DNA from 2 places in the Paracoccus sp. 22332 genome. Region 2 is predicted to be linked to the other one. Evidence: riboswitches for the same ligand, from Rfam matches in the RefSeq annotation. Region 2 holds a riboswitch; the other holds the start of a gene.
The links. A riboswitch is a leader RNA that binds a small molecule or an ion and turns the genes downstream of it on or off. The one in region 2 is predicted to bind thiamine pyrophosphate.

Region 1 (3,240 bases), on a different contig from region 2:
CGAGGACCGCATCCCCATCAGCGCCAGATCCGCGCTTCTGTGAACGCCGGGATCGTCATGGGCAAGCGCCACGATCATCGCGGGCCCGCCATCGGCCGGGTCGGCGGCGGCGGCGACGACAAAGCCCTGCCCGCGCAGGTTGGTGACCCAGGGAAGCGCGCCGTCGACGACCAGAGCTTCGCCTTCGGGGTGAACGGTCATCTGCAACGGCTCCAGGCCCGCCAGGAATTTCATGACGTTCGACAGGCCCGAAGCGCCAGCGACCCGCCCGGCCAGAAGGTCGGGCAACAGGCGGTCCCGCAGGACATGGTTCGGGGTCCGGGCCAGGAATTCGACAAAGCAGCGATGGCCCCACAGGACGAAGGCCGCAGCCAGCGATTCCTGCGCCACCGCCGCGACCGCCCGAACGGCATCCATGACGGTGCCGCCGCTGCCGCCCAGGGCTGGGGGCACGCCGATCCGGGCCAACCCCGCCTGCGCCAGACGCGGCAGCAGATCGGTTGCCGGAATCCGACCCAGGTCGATCCCGTCGGCCGAGCCTGCAAGCCATTCAGCCAGATCGTCAGGCAGCGCAAAGGTCATTGCGCCGAAACCTGGGGCCGCCATTCATAGGCGGACAGTTCCGGGTTCAACTCGGGCCGGCCGAGATTGTTGGCAAAGTTGCACAGCGTCGCCAGGCTGACGCCCAGAACCACCTCCAGCGCGGCCTGGTCATCAAACCCGGCCTTTTTGAAGGCGGTCAGTTCGGCATCCGTGACGTTCCCGCGCGAGGCGATGACGGCCTTGGTGAACGCTGCCACCGCGCCCAGCCGGGCGTCCGCCACCGCCTCCAGGGCGCGCAAAGCACTGATCGTCGCCTGGTCGAGATGCGCCTTTTTGTCGGCGATCGCGCTGTGGCCCGCCACGCAAAAGCCGCAGCCATGGGTCGCCGCAGCGGTGATCTGCACGGCTTCGCGTTCGGCCAGCGTCAGCGAGGCACGTCCGTTGATGGCCGATACGGTCTGATAGGTTTCCAGGGCCACCGGCGCATTGGCCAGAAGGCGCACGAGGTTCGGAAGAAAACCGTTGTTCTTCTGCGCCGCCTCCAGCCGAGGCCGTGCTTCGGCGGGGGCATCTTCAAGTGTGCGCAACGGGAGACGAGACATGGCGAGCCTTTCCTGTTCCTGCATCCACAGGCGTTTGCGCCGGACCATAAGAGAGCCGGCCGCAGCATACAATGAACCATGCCTTCTTCTTTCTTTTGCGACAGTGGGGTTTGTTTCTCCTGCATCAGCGCCAGGTAGAAGAATTTTCCAGCAGGCTGCCTTTTCCTGCCTCTCTGACCCGAAAGCGACTAAGCAGATGATCAAGCGCCGCCATCATTGTTCGATTGCAGCACCCGCGTGTCCAGCAAGAAGAAGATCGCCCAGACCCAGTCGTGCCGATCCGCTCCTCGACGCGCCTTCCCTTTTGCAAATTGTTCTGCACGGATCCTCTGGACGTTCGGCGCAGAGACGGCTAGCGTGTCGCAACACTATCCGTTGGGGCGTCCCGTCGCGGGGCTGAGAGGTGCAATGCGCGCCGACCCATCGAACCTGATCCGGGTCATGCCGGCGGAGGGAACGGATAGGCGGACGCCCGGCGCCTTGCCGTATCCCGTCTGCCGCCGCCCTCCCCTTACGGCCCGACATGCCGAAGGAGGGGCCGATGACACCGACCGTCTTGACCATCGCGGGATCCGACAGCGGCGGAGGCGCGGGGATCCAGGCCGATCTGAAAACCGTCTCGGCGCTTGGCTGCTATGGCGCCAGTGCGATCACGGCGGTGACCGCGCAGAACACGCGCGGCGTCGCGGCCGTCCATCCGGTCCCGCCGGATCTGATCCGCGCGCAGATCGACGCGGTGCTGGACGACATCCAGGTCCATGCCATCAAGATCGGCATGGTCGGATCGGCGGCCGGGATCGCGGCGGTCGCCGCGTCGTTGCGTGACTGCCCGATTCCCATCGTTCTGGATCCGGTGATGGTGGCCAAGTCGGGCGACGTGCTGATGCCGGACAACGCCGTCGGCGCCCTGATCCGCGACCTGCTGCCCTTGGCGCGGGTGCTGACGCCGAACCTGCCCGAGGCCGCGCGGCTTCTGGGCGCCGATCCGGCCCGCGACGATGCCGGGGCCGTGGCCCAGGCCGCCGGCCTGCGCGCGCTTGGTCCGCGCCATGTGCTGATGAAGGGCGGCCATGCGGCGGGCGCGGATTGCACCGACCTTCTGGCCGGGCCCGAGGGCGTGGCGCGCTTTTCCTCGCCCCGGATCGGCACCCGGAACACGCATGGCACGGGATGCACCTTGTCTTCGGCTATCGCGGCGGGGCTGGCGCAGGGGCTGGCGGTCGCCGAAGCGGTGGGCCGCGCGCATGACTGGCTGCACCGCGCGATCCTGGCCGCCGACGGCCTGGCGGTGGGCGGCGGCAACGGGCCGGTGCATCATTTCCACGCGCTCTGGCCGTGCCGGGCCGAGGCGGCGGCATGAGCGTCACGGTCATCGGTGGGGGCGTGATGGGCCTTTGCATCGCCACCGAGTTGAACGCGCGCGGCATCCCGGCCGCGATCCTGGACAAGGCGCCCGGCCCGCAGGCCTGTTCCTGGTGGGCGGGCGGGATGCTGGCCCCCTGGTGCGAGGGCGAAAGCGCCGAACCGGCGGTGGTGCGCCACGGGCTGGGTGCCGCCGACTGGTGGCGGGACCAGGGCGTGCCCGTCACGCGGAACGGTACCCTGGTCGTCAGCCCGGCGCGCGATACGGGCGCGCTGGCGCGCTTTGCCCGGCGCAGCCAGGGCCACCGGATGTTGGACGCCCAAGGCATCGCCGCATTGGAACCCGACCTCGGCGCCCGCTTCGACCGCGCGCTGTTCTTCGATTCAGAAGCGCATCTGGCCCCCCGCGAAGCCTTGGCGATCCTGTCGGAACGCCTGGCCCGGACCCAGGCGGCGACCGGCCAGGTCATCGACTGCCGGGGCCTGTCGGCCCGCGACGCGCTATGCGATTTGCGCGGTGTGCGGGGCGAGATGGTGGTGATCCGCTGCCCCGAGATCGCGCTGTCCCGCCCCGTCCGGCTGCTGCATCCCCGGATGCCGCTCTATGTCGTGCCGCGCGGCGACGGGGTGTTCATGCTGGGTGCGACGATGCTGGAAAGCGACCGGCGCGGCCCGCCCACCACGCGGGCGGTGCTGGAACTGCTGTCGGCGGCCTTCGCCCTGCACCCCGCCT
Region 2 (3,240 bases):
CTTGCAGGATCAGCCGCACCGACAAGGGCAGGTTGAAGAAGACATGTGCCAGGATTACGCCCTGCCAGCCATAGATGCTGATCTCGGGCAGGCCCAGCAGGCGCAGGCCGTCGTTTACCGCGCCGCTGCGCCCGAAGACCGCGATCAGTCCCATGATCGCCACGATCACCGGCAGGATGAAGGGCGCGCCCAGCAGCGTGACCAGGATCCCCCGCCCCGGAAAGCGCCGCCGCGCCAGGGCGCGGGCAACCGGAATTGCGCAGAACGCCGACAGCGTAGCCGACAACGCGGCCTGCCAGATCGTGAACCAGACCGCGCGCCAGTCCCAGGGGCCAAGCCCGCCCAGCCCCTGCGCGGCCCAGGCCACAGCGGCCAGGGTGCCGCCGACCAGCAGGGCAAGGCCGGCGGCGGCGACGGCGCCCCCGACCTCGGGCGCGGTCAGCCCGCGAAGGCCCGCAGCCATTCGTCCAGCGCGGGACCGCGCGCGGCCTCTGCCTCGTCCTCGGTATAGAACAGGGTTTTGTCCGGGCGCGGCAGGTCGCGCATCACCTGCGGCCACTGGTCCTGCGGCAGCTTGGCGGGCAGCGACCAGTTGGCCAGCGGGATCATCGCCTGGAATTCCGGCGTCAGGATCCAGTCCATGAATCGCTGCGCCAGTTCCGGCTGGTCGGTGGTGCGGATCTGCGCGGCCAGTTCGGCCATGAAGTAATGACCCTCGGGGAAGATCGCGGCCTTCTTGGTCGTGTCGTTTTCCGAGGCGATGTGATAGGCGGGCGAGGTGGTATAGGACAGGACCATGTCGGCCTCTCCTTCCGTGAACATGCCATAGGATTCCGACCAGCCCTTGGTCACGGTCAGCACCTTGGGGGCCAGCTTGGCCCAGGCCTCGGGCGCGTCATCGCCGTAAACCGCCTTGACCCACAGCAGCAGCGCCAGCCCCGAGACCGAGGAGCGCGGATCCTGAATCACGATCTTCAGGTCGTCAGGCGCGTCCAGCAGGTCCGCGAAACTGGCGGGCGGGTTTTCCAGCCGGGTTTCGTCATAGATGAAGGCGGTCTCGCCCCAGTTGTAGGGCAGGAAGATCGGATCGGTCCATGCAACGGGCAGCGACAGGTCGGACGTGTCCTGCCCATGCGGCGCGAACAGGCCCGATGCGCGGGCGCGGGCGGTCACGTCGGTGTTCAGGCCGAAGACGATATCGGCCTCGGTCCGCTCGCCCTCCATCAGCACGCGCGACAGCTCGTCCCCGGTGACGAAGCGCAGGTCGCAGGCGCAGATCGCCTCGAACCCTTCCTCGATCTTCGGGCCGGGGCCCCATTCGCTGGTGATCGATTCGCCCGCATAGACGGTCAGGACGGGCTTGTCCTGGGCCATCGCCGGGGTCGCGGCCAGGGCGGCCAAAAGCAGGGGTATGCGCATCGCTGTCTCCTTTCCACAAGGGTTCCGAAAGAAAGGACAGCGTCACCTTCCCTCCGCCGGTGCTAGCCGGATCAGGTTCAACGGGTCCGCTTGCGCGTCTCAGCCAGGATGGCCCCCCGAGGTAGGGTTTGAATGTAGGGATTTCGCGCGCTCGCGCAAGCGGATAGAAACAGCGCCATGACGAAGGACATGACCGACCAGCCGACCCCGATGATGGCGCAATACCTGGCGATCCGGGACGCCAATCCCGGCGCGCTCTTGTTCTATCGGATGGGCGATTTCTACGAGATGTTCTTCGACGACGCGGTGGCGGCATCGGCCGCGCTGGACATCGCGCTGACGAAACGCGGCACGCATGGGGGCGAGCCGATCCCGATGTGCGGGGTTCCGGTCCATGCCGCCGAAAGCTATCTTCTGACGCTGATCCGCAAGGGGTTCCGCGTGGCCATCGCCGAGCAGATGGAGGATCCGGCCGAGGCGAAGAAGCGTGGCTCCAAGTCGGTCGTGGCCCGCGACGTGGTGCGCCTTGTCACCCCCGGCACCCTGACCGAGGAATCGCTGCTGGAGGCGCGGCGGCACAACTATCTCGCGGCGTTTGCCCAGGTGCGCGAGGAATGCGCGCTGGCCTGGGTGGATATTTCCACGGGCGCGTTCCAGGTGATGGACTGCCCGCTGCCGCGCCTGGCCCCGGAACTGGCGCGTCTGGCGCCGCGCGAGGTGCTGGCCTGCGACGGCTCGGGGCTGGACGATCTGGCGGCCGAGGCGGGGGCGGCGCTGACCGACCTGCACGCCTCCGCCTTCGACAGCGCGGCGGGGGCGCGGCGTCTGTGTTCGCTCTATGGCGTCGAAACGCTGGACGGGTTCGGCAGCTTCACCCGCGCGGAACTGTCGGCGATGGGTGCCATCGTCGATTATCTGGACCTGACGCAGAAGGGCAAACTGCCGCTGCTGCGCCCCCCGGTGCGGGAACGCGCGGGCGGCGCGATGCAGATCGACGCTGCGACCCGGCGCAATCTGGAACTGACGCAGGCGCTGTCCGGGGGGCGAGAGGGGTCGCTGCTGTCGGCCATCGACCGGACGGTGACGGCGCCGGGGGCGCGGCTGCTGGAGCGGCGCATCAGCGCGCCCAGCCGCGACCTGCCGCTGATCCATGCGCGGCAGGATGCGGTGGCGATGCTGGCCGACGATCCGCGCCTGATGGCGGATCTGCGGGCCGCGTTGGCGCGTGTTCCCGACATGGACCGGGCCTTGTCGCGTCTGGCGCTGGACCGGGGCGGGCCGCGCGATCTGGCGGCGATCCGGGCGGGGCTGTCGCAGGGCGCGGCGATTGCCGCGCGCCTGCCCGGCGATGCGGCGTCGGTTCTGGCGGATGCCGCGCGCGACCTGATCGGGCACGATGATCTGATCCGGCTGCTGGACGACGCGCTTGTGGCCGAACCGCCCTTGTTGGCGCGCGATGGCGGCTTCGTGGCGGCGGGCTATGACGACGACCTGGACCAGACCCGGCGGCTGCGCGACGAAGGCCGTGGGGTCATCGCCGGGATGCAGGCCGATTATGCCGCGCTGGCCGGGGTGCCCAGCCTGAAGATCAAGCATAACAACGTGCTGGGCTATTTCATCGAGACGACCACCACCCATGCGGAACGGATGATGGCCGCGCCGCTGAACGCGACCTTCATCCACCGCCAGACCACCGCCAACCAGATCCGCTTCACGACGGTGGATCTGTCGGAACTGGAAACCCGGATCCTCAATGCCCGCGACCGCGCCTTGGAGATCGAGCGGGGCATCTTCGACCGCCTGCGCGCGGCGGTGCTGGAC

Region 1: it holds a riboswitch for thiamine pyrophosphate, as region 2 does, so the genes downstream of both, thiD (bifunctional hydroxymethylpyrimidine kinase/phosphomethylpyrimidine kinase) here and ACTJI6_RS01505 (thiamine ABC transporter substrate-binding protein) in region 2, are expected to answer to the same signal.

What each region holds. Positions count from the first base shown of each region.
Region 1 is NZ_JBQEOI010000026.1:3,638-6,877, forward strand. It holds gene ACTJI6_RS17870 (acyl-CoA dehydrogenase family protein) at 1-582, opposite strand, end outside; gene ACTJI6_RS17875 (carboxymuconolactone decarboxylase family protein) at 579-1,145, opposite strand; TPP riboswitch at 1,512-1,618, shown strand; gene thiD (bifunctional hydroxymethylpyrimidine kinase/phosphomethylpyrimidine kinase) at 1,687-2,505, shown strand; gene ACTJI6_RS17885 (FAD-dependent oxidoreductase) at 2,502-3,240, shown strand, end outside.
Region 2 is NZ_JBQEOI010000001.1:307,597-310,836, forward strand. It holds gene ACTJI6_RS01500 (thiamine/thiamine pyrophosphate ABC transporter permease ThiP) at 1-463, opposite strand, end outside; gene ACTJI6_RS01505 (thiamine ABC transporter substrate-binding protein) at 439-1,419, opposite strand; TPP riboswitch at 1,451-1,548, opposite strand; gene mutS (DNA mismatch repair protein MutS) at 1,609-3,240, shown strand, end outside.